2 regions of the Candidatus Brocadia sinica JPN1 genome follow, and region 1 is predicted to be linked to the other one. Evidence: riboswitches for the same ligand, from Rfam matches in the RefSeq annotation. Region 1 holds a riboswitch; the other holds the start of a gene.
The links. A riboswitch is a leader RNA that binds a small molecule or an ion and turns the genes downstream of it on or off. The one in region 1 is predicted to bind cyclic di-GMP.
Positions count from the first base shown of each region.

Region 2: linked by a shared signal. The riboswitch ahead of BROSI_RS20260 (hypothetical protein) and the one ahead of BROSI_RS00135 (LamG-like jellyroll fold domain-containing protein) in region 1 are both predicted to bind cyclic di-GMP.

Region 1 is NZ_BAFN01000001.1:36,842-44,320, reverse strand. Features, by position in the region: gene BROSI_RS00140 (hypothetical protein) at 1-1,999, shown strand, start outside; cyclic di-GMP riboswitch class I at 2,165-2,262, shown strand; gene BROSI_RS00135 (LamG-like jellyroll fold domain-containing protein) at 2,328-4,769, shown strand; gene BROSI_RS00130 (FG-GAP-like repeat-containing protein) at 4,886-7,479, shown strand, end outside.
Region 2 is NZ_BAFN01000001.1:3,405,523-3,413,897, reverse strand. Features, by position in the region: gene BROSI_RS15595 (HD-GYP domain-containing protein) at 1-905, opposite strand, end outside; gene BROSI_RS15590 (glycosyltransferase) at 919-2,073, opposite strand; gene BROSI_RS15585 (thioredoxin domain-containing protein) at 2,094-4,211, opposite strand; gene BROSI_RS15580 (2'-5' RNA ligase family protein) at 4,347-4,694, opposite strand; gene BROSI_RS21485 (2'-5' RNA ligase family protein) at 4,696-4,797, opposite strand; gene BROSI_RS15575 (carboxymuconolactone decarboxylase family protein) at 4,823-5,203, opposite strand; gene cobJ (precorrin-3B C(17)-methyltransferase) at 5,228-5,944, opposite strand; gene BROSI_RS15565 (cobalt-precorrin 5A hydrolase) at 5,938-6,750, opposite strand; cyclic di-GMP riboswitch class I at 7,156-7,279, shown strand; gene BROSI_RS20260 (hypothetical protein) at 7,421-7,801, shown strand; gene BROSI_RS21565 (hypothetical protein) at 7,830-8,114, opposite strand.

The DNA of each region.
Region 1 (7,479 bases):
TGATACCTATAAAGGCAAACAAGACTTTTCAGGTTTTAAATTTTATTTCATTAATCCTGATAAAATGCTGATTAGTAGTATGGGATATGATAGGAATATAAACATTACAAAATCTTATTCACAAGCAGAACGAGATTTTTACAATCAGTATATGACGTGGAAGAGCTATGATCCGTTTCCGGACAATATAGCAACGGGCTGGTTTCAGGGCACATCAACGGAATTTAATCCACTTTGGGATTTTCAGCAACAGGCGGTTATCGATATGGTTGTTGAGGGAGTTATAGCTATGTGCCATGACTATGAAGATGTAAGCTTGCCATTTACCTTTGCCGGACATATGTATGATGAATCCCCTCTTGATGGTTATTTTTATTGTTGGGTAAGTGGACGTAACAAAGTAACTTACTTGTCCAATTGGACGGGGACAGAGTCTGGTTTACTACACGGAACTATAACGCATGAATATGCAACATATCAAGATGGGAAAGCTGCTTTTTTCAAACAATTGAAGGCAAGAATGCTGGCTGAATTTCCTAATGCTAAATGGATCGTAGAGCCATATGATGTGTACTGGGGATGGATAAATCAGATAAAAGATCGTACAGACAAAGATGAATTAACCCCTGATATGATTTCACAGGAAAGCTCTAGTACGGAATTTGTAGATGATAGCGCTATTTTTAATTCAGGATTGGCTATTACGAAAGATATGATGGGCATCAGTCAGCCCAACAGTGTCGACGAGTATGAAAATCGTCTTTATGCGGCCAATGCTGGTATCAACAGGGCATGGTATAATTGGTTCCTGCGGTTCGGCGGCACGGGAAATATGCCGAGCTTTCAGAACATCACGGAAGTCTATCCCAGACTTAAACTCATACGGTGTTTGCCGAATTGGGACAATTTAAATAATGTTCCTCTCACCGATCGTTCATGGGATGGCAGTGTGTATCGGAGCACAAAGAGTTATGCCAGCAGCGATGTCATGTATTCACGTCAGCCGAAGACAGGAAAACTCTTTGTGGTGTTTGTGACGAAAAACGGCGTGGTAAAACTCAATGCGGGTGAGACGGTCACCGGGGTACAACGTGCCGATGGATACTTTATTGAGTCCGGGGATGGGAGCGCCGATGTTGCAATAGTTGGCGATGAAATAAGGTTAAAGAGTGGGGTTAGTATTGATGTCGATGCAACCAATGGTCAGGTGAAGGGGAGGGGATATATTTTTACAGTATCAACATCAACCGGTATACCTCCAAAGGTTGTGACGGGGTCAGCGACCGATGTGACGTCAAATTCCGCTACGTTGGGAGGCACAGTGAATGCCAATGGCTTATCAACTACAGCATGGTTTGAGTATGGCACAATAAGCGGGACATATGGCAGCAAGTCATCGGCGCAGGGTGTCAGCAGTTCAGGCGACACAGCAATAAGCATAGGCATAAACGGCTTGTCGGCAGCGAAGACGTATTACTACAGGCTGGTGGCAAAAAACAGTTCCGGAACCAAATACGGAGGTGAAAGGTCCTTTACTACTAATTCCACAACAACCAATCTTGCCCCCAATCCTGGCTTTGAAACAGACCCCATGGTAAATTACTTCACTGCTGGCAAAGGAACATTCACCTGGACGACAGATGCCGCACATGGCGGAAGTCGATCCCTTAAAATAGTTTCCGGCCAATCAATCGGAACATTTGCGCGCTGGATGAGCAAAACGACAGAGATCGGGGCCTTCGCCGGCGCTTATTATACAGCTTCTGTCTGGATGAAGGCAAGCGATATACAGCAATATGGAAAGCTTGTCATAAACTTCTGGGATTCCTCCTTAAAGTATTTGGGAGGCTATAAATCATCTGGCCTGGTAAGCGGTACGTCGGGTTGGACGAAAATTACCGTTCAGGGTACGGCGCTATCCAATGCGGCATATTTGCGGGCAGAATTCAGGCTCTATGGGCCTGGAACCCTATGGATTGATGATGTGACGATAAAATAAAAACTATTTTAGAGGAAAAGGTTCTTCGTTATAAATAAACCGGCATTGTAAAAATTTATTATATTATTTCTTGACATAAAACAATATTTATGCTAAAAAAGAAAAAATATGATCTGTGTGATTTTAAAATAACGACCTTTTTGAAACAAAAAATAAAGAAAAACAGAACGATAAGGGCAAACCCTGAGTAATCAGGGGACGCAAAGTAAAGGGTCTTTAAACATACAGGGAAGTAGTTTAAACAAGATAGCCTTACTGCCGAAGATGTTTTTATAAATATCTTTGCAGTAAGGCTTTTTTATTTGAATGTTAATTAAGGAGTAAGAAAATGGCTATTCGACATAAATTAATATTAGGGGCGATTTCTTTCACCGGCATATTAGGATTTTTATTCATTCTGTCTTTTCCCTCTTTTGCACAAGAATGGGGAAGTATTAGCATTGGGACAGATACAGCTGGAGCATTGGAAGTATCTCTAGAGAATAGTAAGATAAGACTGAAATATGGGCGTTTTTTTGGCGGAGACCATTATGAACATGTGATCAAGGATCTGGTGATCAAGAGTGTCAATGAGGATCAGGCAGGGCTTTACCTTGATGCATGCGCTAATCGTGGTACACTAACAACTGCGTATGTTGTACAGGATGGGGCAGATGTCAAGACCGTTCGACTCGAGTGGGATAATGGGGCAAAGGTATCAGAGGTATCGATCTTTCCAGATAGTTATTATATAAAAACGAAATATATAAGGTATGGTACAAATATTGTAGACCAGGGGTCTCCCGGAGGCGGTGGTAGTAGTAGTGGGGTGTATGAAATATATGGCGCGAGTGAGTGGAAAAGAGGTTACGTAATTTATCCCAATATTTATTTTGATCGGTACCCGGGTGATGTTGGTTACCAAAATATTACCGAAATAGATCAACCAGGGCCTCTGGATTATCACGGGTGGTTTATTATGGGGGTATACAATGTGGCAAATGGGAGAGGATTTGGTAGGGTAGCGCCTGTATCGCAGATAGACATTATAAAGCTTTTGTGGAAAACAGGCTTTGAGCTTTTTCCCACGTTTTCCCGGCCACATTCGCCTTACACTGGATATTTATTTGTAGTGACCGGAGGAGGCGCCAATGAAATACTCTCGAGAGGGAGGAATCTGGCCGATGGTTTGGGAGATAATGCGTCGCCCACTGTGGCTATAACCAACCCCTCTAATGGGGCAACATTTACAACGCCAACGGACATAACGATAACGGCAACGGCCTCGGATATTGATGGTGTCGTGAGCAAGGTTGAGTATTACGCGGGGAGCACAAAACTTGGTGAAACAACCTCCGAACCTCACATTCTCACATGGAACAATGTAACCGCTGGCAGTTATGTACTCTCAGCAAAAGCAACAGATAACGATGGAGCAACGGCGACTTCTAGCGTGGTGAATATAACAGTTTTCAAAGCCGGTATGGTAGGGTACTATAAATTTGATGAAGGGAACGGGACGATTGCTATTGATTCTTCAATCTACGGAAATAATGGTACCATCAATGGAGCCACATGGACAACCGGTAAAAGCGAGGGGGCGTTGAGTTTCGATGGAATTGATGATTTTGTGTCGGTTCCACGTATGAATAATGACGAGATTTCCATTGCTGCATGGTTCTATAAAAATGCAAATGATACAACGGGTGTTGATGCCATATTCGGTGGATATAAATGGAATTCAGACGTACAACTTCGGGAGGGGTTTGATTTGAGATTTAACAAAACTACTCCCAATAAGCTTCAATTTATTCTCGTGACGCAGGATGGAAGTGGAAATAAGACACAGAAAACCGCGATAAAGGATTTGGTCAATTCAGTTGGTAGTTGGTATCACGTTGTAGGTACTTACAACAAGGCTACAGGGGAACAGAAGCTTTATGTAAATGGGCAGCTGGTTAATACCCAATACCATCCGGCGGGAAATACGGTTATGCCATCGACTCAATATCCTGACATGAAAATAGGGGGTTCCGGCAATAATGGTTATTTTAAGGGCAAGATTGACGACGTCCGCCTTTATAATCAACCATTAACCAGCCAGGAAGTTCAGGACTTGTACAATGCCCTTAGTATTGGCCTGCAGGCTCACTATCCGTTCGAAGAAGGGGGCGGGACAATTGCTTCTGATACATCTGGCAATGGAAATCATGGCGCTATCAATGGAGCCACATGGACAACTGGGAAGAGTGGAAATGGGTTAAGCCTTGATGGAATCAATGATTACGTATCAATTCCACGTATGAATCATGACGAGATTTCCATTACCGCATGGTTCTATAAAAATGCAAATGATACAACAGGCGTTGATGCCATATTCGGTGGATATAAATGGAATTCAGACGTACAACTGCGGGAGGGGTTTGATTTGAGATTTAACAAAACTACTCCCAATAAGCTTCAATTTATTCTCGTGACGCAGGATGGAAGTGGAAATAAGACACAGAAAACCGCGATAAAGGATTTGGCCAATTCAGTTGGTAGTTGGTATCACGTTGCAGGTACTTACAACAAGGCTACAGGGGAACAGAAGCTCTATGTAAATGGACAGCTGGTTAATACCCAATACCATCCGGCGGGAAACACGGTTATGCCATCGACTCAATACCCTGACATGAAAATAGGGGGTTCCGGCAATAATGGTTATTTTAAGGGCAAGATTGACGACGTCCGCCTTTACAATCAACCCTTAACCAGTCAGGAAGTCCAGGACTTGTACAATGCCTTATGAGATGTTTTGCCCGCAAAGGAACTTAAAAGTGCGAAGTGTAGCGGGTGGATAAAGGATATTTTTTGTTTACATCGTAATTATTTATAGGGACAAATCTGTTTTTTGAGGATAAAGCAATGATGAAAAGATTCATTTTATTAACTATCATATTAACCCCGTCGTTGATTTCTAATTTTATCGTGGAATTGAAAGCAAACGGACAGGTGCCTGGCATCCCCCCTAATCTGGAAGTTACAGCCGAAAGCGGCATGGTTAACCTGTCGTGGGGCAGTGTTGCTGGAGCAACTGGTTATAATATATATCTTTCAAGACACCCTGGAATAAATAAATCAAACTGGATAACTCTTGCAGGAATGCAAATAAAGCAAATTACATCTCCCTATCAACTGACAGGTCTTAATAATGGGACTTTATATTATTTCGTTGTTACAGCAGTAAATTCGTTTGGCGAGAGTTTATCATCAGATGAAGTTTCCGCGACTCCATCGCCATCTCTGGTTAGTCCGGTTCAATTTAACGATATTTCAGTGATCTCCGGGCTAGAGCAGACTAAAAAGCATGCATTTGGAAATCCTTTATTGGGAGATATCAACAATGATGGTAATTTGGATATCGTGGACCCTCATCACACATGGCGACCTTCGCTTTACCAGAATAAGGGGGATGAAACATTCACGAATATAATTTACGACTCGGGTATAAAGACTGATAGTCAAATTGATAGACATGGGTATGCTATAGGAGATTATAATAACGATGGAAATCTAGATTTGTTTATTGGCGTCGGTGGTGGTGGAATAGGTACTGATCATAGTAGTCAACTTTGGGAAGGAGATGGCACAGGCAAATTTACGGATGTTTCGAATCAGGCAGGCATTGACATTACTTCTGCCCGAGGGACAAATTGGATAGATTATGATAATGACGGCTATTTAGATTTGTTTGTGTCTTTTGGTGGCGACGAAGGCACAGGGGTTGTATATAAAAACGATAAAAGTGGATCTTTTTATGATGTTACGGCCTCAACGGGACTAACTAATTTATTTGATTATATAATGTCTTTTGCTGACTATGACAATGATGGAAATATGGATTTGTTTGCGGGGGGGTGGCAAGCGGGCAAATTATATCGCAATAATGGAAATGGTGCCTACAATCTGAATAATTCCTTTATTGTTGGAAACAAGGAAACGGTGAGGGGTGTTGCGTGGGGGGATTATAATAATGATGGATTCATTGACCTTTATGTTGCCAGGGGCAATAATGATTATCATAGAGCACTGTTTTGGGATCAAACAAGGATTGATTTTAGTAATACATTAGCTGGATTCACCGAACCCGGGGATGTGACCTTTCGATGTGAGCCGGGTAGTAATATTACTTTTGATCTCCGGATAAATGGTCAGAAAAATACCGCTTCTGTATTCGTTGGGAAGGATAGAAAAAATCCCCTCACAATTCCTTTTACTCTGAATTCCGATGAAGTTACCGGCATGCCGATGATTAATGTTGGAAAAGAAAATGCCTTCTTCGTTTGGAAAGAAGAAACGGGTAATACATGGCATATACAATGGACTAAGACTGTAAGTGTATCTGGACCTGGTTTTTGGGGGCATATTATATCTGACGGGAATTTTTCGCAAGTGGAGACTAATTCACCTATAATAAAGACAAATTTTAAATCAACACTTTATCGGAATAATGGAAATGGGTCTTTTACCGATGTAACCGAGGAATCACGTACCGGACACATCGGCAATAATAGTGGGGCAATTTGGGGAGATTTTGATAATGATGGGTATTTAGATTTATATGTTGTAGACGCAAGCGATGTCCTGGGAAACAGGACAAATACCCTCTATCGTAATCTGGGAGACGGAACTTTCGAGGATATTACTGGGACGGCCGGAGTTGGCGCGGCGGTAAATGCAGTTGGACGTCATTATGGCGCAGCATGGGGAGATCTTAATAATGACGGAAATCTGGATTTGTTTTTGTCGAACGGATTTGGATGGGGATTTCCTCTATCAAATGGGAAGGCAATACTTTACAAAAATCCTGGGAATGGTAATAACTGGATAAAAATTAAATTGGTAGGCACAAAGAGTAACCGATCAGGAATTGGCGCCAGGGTAGTATTAAATACTTCTCAGGGGATTCAAACACGCCAGCTAAATGGGAATGGAGGTGAAGTTTATTCACAGGGGGTGTCCCCACTTCATTTTGGTTTGGGGAATATAAGTGTGGTAGATACTATTAATATATTCTGGCCAAGTGGCGCCGTCCAGACATTAAGCCAGATTTCAGCGAACCAGGAGCTAACAACTGTCGAGACGAATATAAATGACTCTATGGTAGCCCACTATCCGTTTGATGAGGGGGCAGGAGCGATTGCAACTGATGCGTCTGGCAACGGTAATGATGGCGCTGTGAACGGAGCCGCATGGACGACCGGGAAGAGTGGAAATGGATTAAGCTTTGATGGAATCAACGATTACGTATCAATTTCCCGTATGAATCATGAAGAGATTTCCATTGCTGCATGGTTCTATAAAAATGCAAATGATGCAACGGGTGTTGATGCCATATTTGGTGGATATGGATGGAATCCAAGTTTGCAACTTCGAGAGGGTTTTGATGTGCGATTTTATAAAACCGCACCTGATACACTTCAATTTATCCTCGTGACACAGGATGGAAGTGGAAATAA
Region 2 (8,375 bases), 3.4 Mb from region 1:
TCAGGCGGCAATCCCGGACGATAAGGTCTGTCTGAACTACAGGCATCATACACATCTGCAAGCGCTGCGATCTCTGCAATCAGAATCATCTTCTCGTGCTCGGTGTAAGTAACACCCTTCGAATCGAGTTTATTAGTACCTTTCAGGCCACGGGGGTAGCCTGTGCCATCCTGTCTCTCATGGTGCTGATAAGGGATGTGTGCAGAAGCTACCCCAATTGTATGAATATCCTTGAGTAATTCGTATCCATAAATAGTATGAAGTTTTATCAATTTAAACTCATCTGCTGTTAATTTACCGGGCTTATTAATAATCTTTTCGTCAACGAATATCTTCCCAATATCGTGAAGAAACTCACCAATCGCAATCTGGACTAATTTTTCTTTATCAAGACGCAACCTTTTTGCAATGATAAGGGCTATTACAGCCGTATCAACGGAGTGTTCATACGTATAGTTATCAAAGCTCTTTATCGAATTTAATCCCGACAAAATATCCTGATTCATGATTTCGTCAAGAAAATAGTTAATATCGTTACAAAGTTGTTTAAAGGCAGGGCTTTCCTGAAATGACTGCTTGACCTTCGGCGTGTTGATGCATTTTATAATGGACTCGGCAGTATCTGCTTCTATATTTGCTATGGAAGACTGCGTTACTTTGTATGTTCTGAAGATGTCTTTTGTAGACATAATACGGATTTTATCAGATATTGGGTCTTCAAGGACAATATCCTCCGTCTCTTCATCATCTATATAAATCCTGATGAACCCCCTGTTTTTCAACAGTTTAATATATGCATTTGTTAACACCACTCCCCTGTTTAATAGCACCTCATAGTTATATCCATAAATCGTCTTACCAAGAACCATACCTGGTTCTGCATTATTTATCTTTATTCTTCTCATGGTAAAAATTTAATCAATCCCTTTTTATGCGGATACCTCGCCACTCATGTCGGCCGAAAAGATAATTGATTGCAGAAGACACCGTCATAGCGAGATAGAATGCCCCGGCAATGGGCAATGTAAATGCCCTCCATACGTTCAAGCCAAAAAAGCGTAGTGTCGGCACGTACATAAGCGCCATCATGAAAATCGACAGTCCTGAGGACAATATTGTCACTTGTGAAATAGTTCCGGCCATAAATGTGCATATCCCTGCCACAGGCACTAGAAACAAAACGACTAATCCCAATACCGTTCCACCCAAAGCCAACCACGAATATTTCAATTGTGCAAAGGCATTGCGTGCAACCATATTCCAGACGTCGCCAAGACGGCGGTAAGGACGAACACTTACGACCGATTTCGTCAGTGAAAGACAGAGAGGCATTTCAGCATCTTTAATTTTCCTGGCGAGCGCAATATCGTCTATCAGGGCGTTAGAATATCCGGTTATACCACCTATCTTATCCAGGGCCTGACGTGAAATAAGTATACATCCACCCGCAGCCGCTGATACTTTCGAGAGCAAGTTCTGTACCGATTTAAACGGATACATACCGTGAAAGAAATAAACAAAGGCTGGAATCAGCAATCGCGCCCATAACCCCTGCGTATCCAACAAGGCCATCAGTGAAACCATGACCCGCCGTTCATTGAGTGCCTTTGCCACCAGTCCACACCACAGGCCTGGGCTATGAAAAATATCGGCATCGGTAAACAATAACCATTCACCTGTTGAAGCCCTGACTCCTTGTTCAAGCGCCCACAGTTTACCAGTCCACCCGGTTGGTGGTGGAGTGCCGCAGATGACCTTCACATTGCGACCTGTCTGCGATGAAATACCTTTTGCACATGCTGCCGTACCATCGCTTGATTCATCGTCTATCAGGATGATTTCCGATTCTGGATAGCCCTGACCGAGCCACGAGGGTAATGTCAGCGGAAGGGATGTGCTCTCGTTTCGCGCAGGCACAATAACGGACAAGCTTGGCCATTGGGTAATCGTTGTGTGTAAAGAATCGGAGACTTCCCAGCGTTCCGACATCCGCCAGCGTACAGGCATAAACAACAGTGCAAGCCAAATGATTGCAGAGATAACGCTGGCACAGAGCAAGATGAGATCAAACATAATGCTGATACCGGAAAGATTTAAGGTTCATCTAATAGTTGTATGATTTTGTTTATCTCATTCGCAGGAGCCTTACAGGCATAATTTTCGCAAATATAGACAGTGGCCTTGTTTTCAATGGGCTTTTGTTCCTTTACAAATCCTGCAATTTCCCCAAGAGATTTGTCTTTCAGGGAGTTCAATAGCAAGACCTTTCGCGGAAGGAATCGTTTTCCTATTTCCTGAAGTATCTGCTGTGTGTCCTTTTGATCGGGTTCGCCTGCAATGACAATCTCCTTTGTAGGGCCCAGGGCAAAGTCCAGGGCACACATAAATTGGGTATATCCTGACGGATATTGGTTTATCGTTTCTCCAAAGGCTTTCATAATTTGGTCCGCCATTTTCCCCAAACCAGGATTCCCCGCCACACGTCCTAATCGCAACATATTGAATAAAGCGACCGAATTTCCTGAAGGAGTTGCCCCATCGTAGATCTCCTTTGTCTGTGCTATAAGCTGTTCATTTCTCTTGCCACCAAAAAATAATCCCCCTCCTTTTTCATCCCAGAAATTTTCAATCATTTGTTTATTCAGTTCCAAAGCAGTTTTGAGGTATTTTGTCTCAAAAGTAGCCTCATAAAGATCGATCAAACCCCAGACAAAATAGGCATAGTCATCCAGATAACCGGGAATAGCGGCTTCTCCCGAACGATAGCGTCGTAATAACGTCCCGTCCTTTCTGTGCAACGCATTCAAAATAAAATCGGTTGCACGCACTGCCGCTTGTGCGTATTCAGGTGCATGTAATGCCTGAGCACCCCTGGCAAGGGCGGCAATCATCAAGCCATTCCATGAGGTAAGTATCTTGTCGTCCTTGTGAGGATGGATACGTTTCTGCCGTTCAGCAAAGAGTTTTTCCCGGGCAGTGCGTAACAATTCCTGCAGTTCTTCTGTTTGTATACCTTCCAGTTTGGCAAAGGCATCTAATGGCTTGTCCACATGCAGGATGTTCTTTTCCTCAAAATTGCCTTCCCTGGAGACGTCATAATAATCACAAAATATCTTACCGTCCCTTTCACCCAAAATTTTTATGACCTCGTCAGGTGTCCAGACATAAAACTTACCTTCCACACCTTCACTATCGGCATCCTCGGCAGAATAGAAACCACCTTCCGGAGAAGTCATATCCCTCAGAACATACATAAAGATACCTCTCACTATATCGGCATAGTAAGGCTTTCCCGTGGCCTGATAGGTCTCCGTATAAGCTATTGCGGTCAAAGCCTGATCGTAAAGCATTTTTTCAAAGTGGGGAACGAGCCAATATTCGTCGGTGGAATACCGGTGAAATCCGCCTCCCAATTGATCATACATGCCGCCCCTTCCCATTCGTTCAAGGGTTTTTTCAACCATCTCCAGGGCCGTAGGGTCGTTGCTCCGTTTCCACCATCGAAGAAGAAAGGTATAGTTGTGTGGTGTGGGAAATTTGGGGGAAGAACCAAACCCGCCATAAATAGTGTCAAAAGTATCCCGTAATTGTTCGTAAGCGTGTTTTAGCGTCTCTTTCGTCAGGATTTCTCCCGGTGTTGTAAAGGCCATGGATTGCAGGACCTTTGTGATTTGCTCACTCGACGCAATAACGCTCTCTTTATTTGTCTGCCACAAGCTGGATATCTTTTGAAGAATAGCTATGAATCCCGGATTCCCAAACCGTTCAGTTTTTGGGAAATACGTTCCGGCAAAAAATGGCTTCTTTTCCGGAGTCAGGAATAAGTTGAGAGGCCAGCCACCGCTTCCGGTCATAGCCTGACACACCGCCATATAAATATTGTCTAAATCAGGGCGTTCTTCCCTATCGACTTTTATGGAGACAAAATTTTCATTCAAAATCCTCGCAACCTCTTCATCCTCGAATGATTCATATTCCATAACGTGGCACCAATGGCAGGTTGAATAACCGATGGAAAGAAAGATGGGCTTATTTTCTTTCACAGCCTTCTGAAACGCCTCTTCGCCCCAGGGATACCAATCGACAGGATTATATGCATGCTGTTGAAGATAAGGACTTTTTTCAGAAATTAAGCGGTTAGGTTTTCTCTTGTGAGAGGATTTCATTTCCTGTTGTGATGGCAACCGGGCGCTATTTTCATTTGCATTCATATCATTAAATACACAACCTTTCATAAAAAATGACAGGATGAGACTACGGATCGGAAGAGAGTATCTGTTGCAGGTAAAGAAAGAGAGAAATTTAGCCACAAGAATCAACCTCACCTGACAAAAATATCTTCAGAATTACAAATTCAAATGTCCCAGACGTACTGTGCAAACCACGCGAAACACATCGTTAGGAGGATTATCGCTCCAGATGAAACTAACCTCGTTCAGCGGAAATGACATTGTCTTCCAGCTTGTCTGAAACAGATTGAGTAACTTCAACGCCGCTGCTTCCACCCCCAGAGCCTGGCCTACGCTCAGGTGAGGTGTAAACCCCCCTTCGTATTTTCCCGCATCATCACAGTCTGGCACCACACCCTGCAATATCCTCTGCAATCTAACCAGAGCATCTTTTGGTTCAGGAGCCAGCCAGAGTGTGCAACAATCACGATTATGGCGAAAGAAAAAGAACTCCTTCAGTGTAATTTTAAAAGTCCCGAGCTTTCACACACACACGAGAGAACTGCTCAGCTAAGAACTCAAACTCTTCCCTTGGCCGAAATGGATAAATCAGGGTGATGTGGGGCATCCACCGCCTTCTCTGACTATCATACTCACGCCGGATTGCCGTTCATTTCACATTTCAAGGTTTTACCAGGATGAGAGTTCCTATTTTTTCTTTTTTTTATGACATCTTCCGCCCAACTTAATGCAGCAACGACGGTTGGAAATCCGATGGTGCTTGTGAGAAGAATGATTGCGTGATAAATCTCATCAGGTGTTACGCCTGCTTCAAGAGCCCTTCTTACGTGACTGTGGACAGCGCCTTCGGAATGTACGGTTGCCGCAGCCGCAAGTTGAATCAGATGCGCAGTATTTTCGTCAAGAGGGCCTTCCTGCCTGACAGTCTTACCAACCTCCTCAATTGCGTTGAATAACTTCTCATGCCTTTTTTTCATTTGGATATACTGTTGAGGTAATTTTTCCTTTGGCATACCAGCCTCCTTTTCTATAAGCAATTACAATTGATAACCCCGTTTTGTTACCAGGTAATTATGATATTGAAAGGTAGTCGAATTTCCTACGATAATAACGGTCGTCATGTCAATAGGATGAGAAGTCATTTTGTCAAGTGTTGTGATGATAACCGATTCATCCTTCCGGGATGCGTCTTTGACGATCCCTACAGGGGTCGCTGGAGATTTATAGTGAAGGATGATATGGGCAGTTTTCTCAATCTGCCAATCCCTTTGAGAGCTCCTGGGATTGTATAGTACAATGACAAAATCTGCCTCGGCAGCACACTTTACGCGCCTTTCTATGGTCTCCCACGGTGTGAGCAGGTCGCTAAGGCTAATGACGGCATAATCATGCATGAGCGGCGCGCCGAGCACGGCTGCAGCGGCATTGGCTGCAGGAATTCCTGAAATAATTTCTAGGGGCAAATCGATATTTTTTTCAGAAACCACCTCCAGCACAAGTCCGGCCATGCCGTAAACACCCGGATCACCGCTGCTGATGAGAGACACGATCTTTCCCGCCAGGGCTTCCTGTATCGCCATCTCCACACGCTCAATTTCCTTACGCATGGCGCTGGCAACGATCTGTTTATTTCCTACAATATCTTTCACCAGATCCACATACAGTTTATAGCCAACGATCGTTTCAGAATCTTTCAATGCGTCTAATGCCCTCTGGCTAATCTCGTTCCTTGCCCCGGGGCCAATGCCTACCACGTAAAGTTTTCCTGGGCGATGGCTACGGTCACGCCTGGATATTTCTGTTTTTTGAGTAGTAATTGAGTCTTCCTCCCCGAAAGAAGCGCCGCGGGTTCACACACCCCCCACACCCCTATCTTTTCTTTCACAAAATCTGATCTACCATGCTCTTTGGCACATACCGCAATTTCCCGGCTGGAAACGGCCCTTAACGGGATGCCCAATTCATCCGCCGCCAGCAATAATCCCGGCTCTTGAGATTTAATCTCAATAGTAGCAAGCAGTCGGACACGTTCCATCGTAAGATTCACCCTCTGAAGGGCATCAAGAATGGATTGTTTTACCGCCTCAGAACTAACCCCCTTTTTACAACCGATACCAACGATAATGTCCTTCTGCGCCTCGGTGCCGGTAGTAATCACGGCATCTGTATGCAAGATAGCGGCAATCCGATGTGCCAACAGATTGGCGCCACCCTCATGACCCGAGAGCACGCTGATAACGAAACGCCCCACATCATCAACCACAACCACAGCCGGATCGGTGTATTTATCGAGGATATTTTGGGCAATCATCCTCACCACAATCCCCATGGCCATAACAAAGACAAGGCCGTCATAGTGTTTGAAGATTCGATTAACCAGTTGTTGCAGCGGTTCAGAAAAAGGCCTAATATATGGGGGCGTCTTGTCTTCGGTACTACAATTATTTCCCTCTCCCGTTTTATTAAATATATACGTAGAAGGAGGCGGATCAAAACCTGTTCCAATCCTTCGTGCAGTTTTTAATCCTTCTTCTGTCAAGGCAATAAGAGCTATATTCAAAGCATTCCTTTTTCAGTCCACTAAAAAAGAGGACTTTGGCGTGAGCTCAGACGAACACTCAGTCGAACGATTCAGGGGGTTGTCTTTTTCCTTTCGGGTTCCGGACAACCCTCTTTGCCCTCCTATTATTAAGGGGGATTTTGACACCTCATATACCATGTGTCCTGCATAATTGAAACAAACATTCCTATGTAATCGTATTCCATATATTACGCTCGTAACCGGCTTTATTCAATAAAAAAAGTACTTCCTATTACCTTCGCTGAAACTTACCAAAACATTCCCTGCCGCAGCGAAGCTGCAAACAAAATATCCTGCTTATATGTCATGGAAAAACTTCCTCTTGTATTTTTCGCTTGCATAGTTAATTACCAATGCTATAGTATCCTGCAATCAACAAAAACGTTACGATAAAGGCAAACCCTGAGTGATCAGGGGACGCAAAGGAAAGGGTCTTATCAGTTGTTTAAACAGTTTAAGCCGTTTAAACTGTTTAAACGGCTTACGAAGAGACAGCCTTACTGCCGAAGATGTTTACTGTAAACTCTGCAGTAGGGTTTTTTTCTTTCTCAAGGACGAAGGTTCGCATGAACGGTTTGAGGGGTATAATACGTTCATCCTGAACCTGTCAGAAGATAAGCTGCCGGTAATCGTTTTGAGGAGAAAAACAATGCCGTTCAAGATATCGATCTGTTGCTGTAACTATCTCTTTTCGGAAGGTATCAAACACTTGGTGGCAGGAGACGCACGGAAGATGGGTTATCGTGTTGGTATCGTCGAATCTGAAAAAGAGATTGCAACAAAAACAGACCTGCTCATTGCTGATTTTCATACCTTTTCCAGGATGTCTCCTGAAACACTCTTTCACCACAAGGTGAAGACCCTCCTCTTGTTGACGGATTGCCTCCCAAAGGTAGAAGATCAACGTCTCCTGGAATATATCTCAAAAGGAATCATTGGTATCTTGTTTCCCGAGCCGATTCAACACAGCTCAAGAAGGCGATACAATGCGCTGCTTCCGGCGAACTGTGGTTTACCCATAAGAAACTAAAAGACATCATCACGTGTGTAAAAAATTGTCAAAGGAAATTTGACACACCCCCCCCCAGACCAGGCGTGAGACGGAGATTATTCAATGCATTTGCAAGGGATACAGCAACAAGGATATCATGGCACGTCTCAACATCAGTGAACCATCCGTGAAAAAATACATGAACGGTATCTATAAAAAGGTCGGAGTCGCTAACAGGCTGCAACTCGCACTTTATGCCATGGAGCACTGGCCGTCTTATTTCAAGGTAACTTAAGTCTGCTTTTTCAAGTAACCAAAGATACCGAAAACACCAACCTTTGTTTTCTTGCATCTGCACTCCCGTAAACGTATACTACCCTTCAGTTAGTATAAATTAGGCCTTCGGTGACTTACACGTACACCTTTTTTACGACAAAATCCACCCCCTTACCCCCGCCAGCGGGGGACAGTTGTTGTCCCCCTCGTGAGGGGGACTAAAGGGGGAGGCGAAAAGTTTGAAATTCCTAAGCTTGAAGATAGCTGTTGTTAAAACGACGAACCTTTTATTTTGAATCAAAAAATAAAGGATTATAAATTTCCCATTATCAAAGCG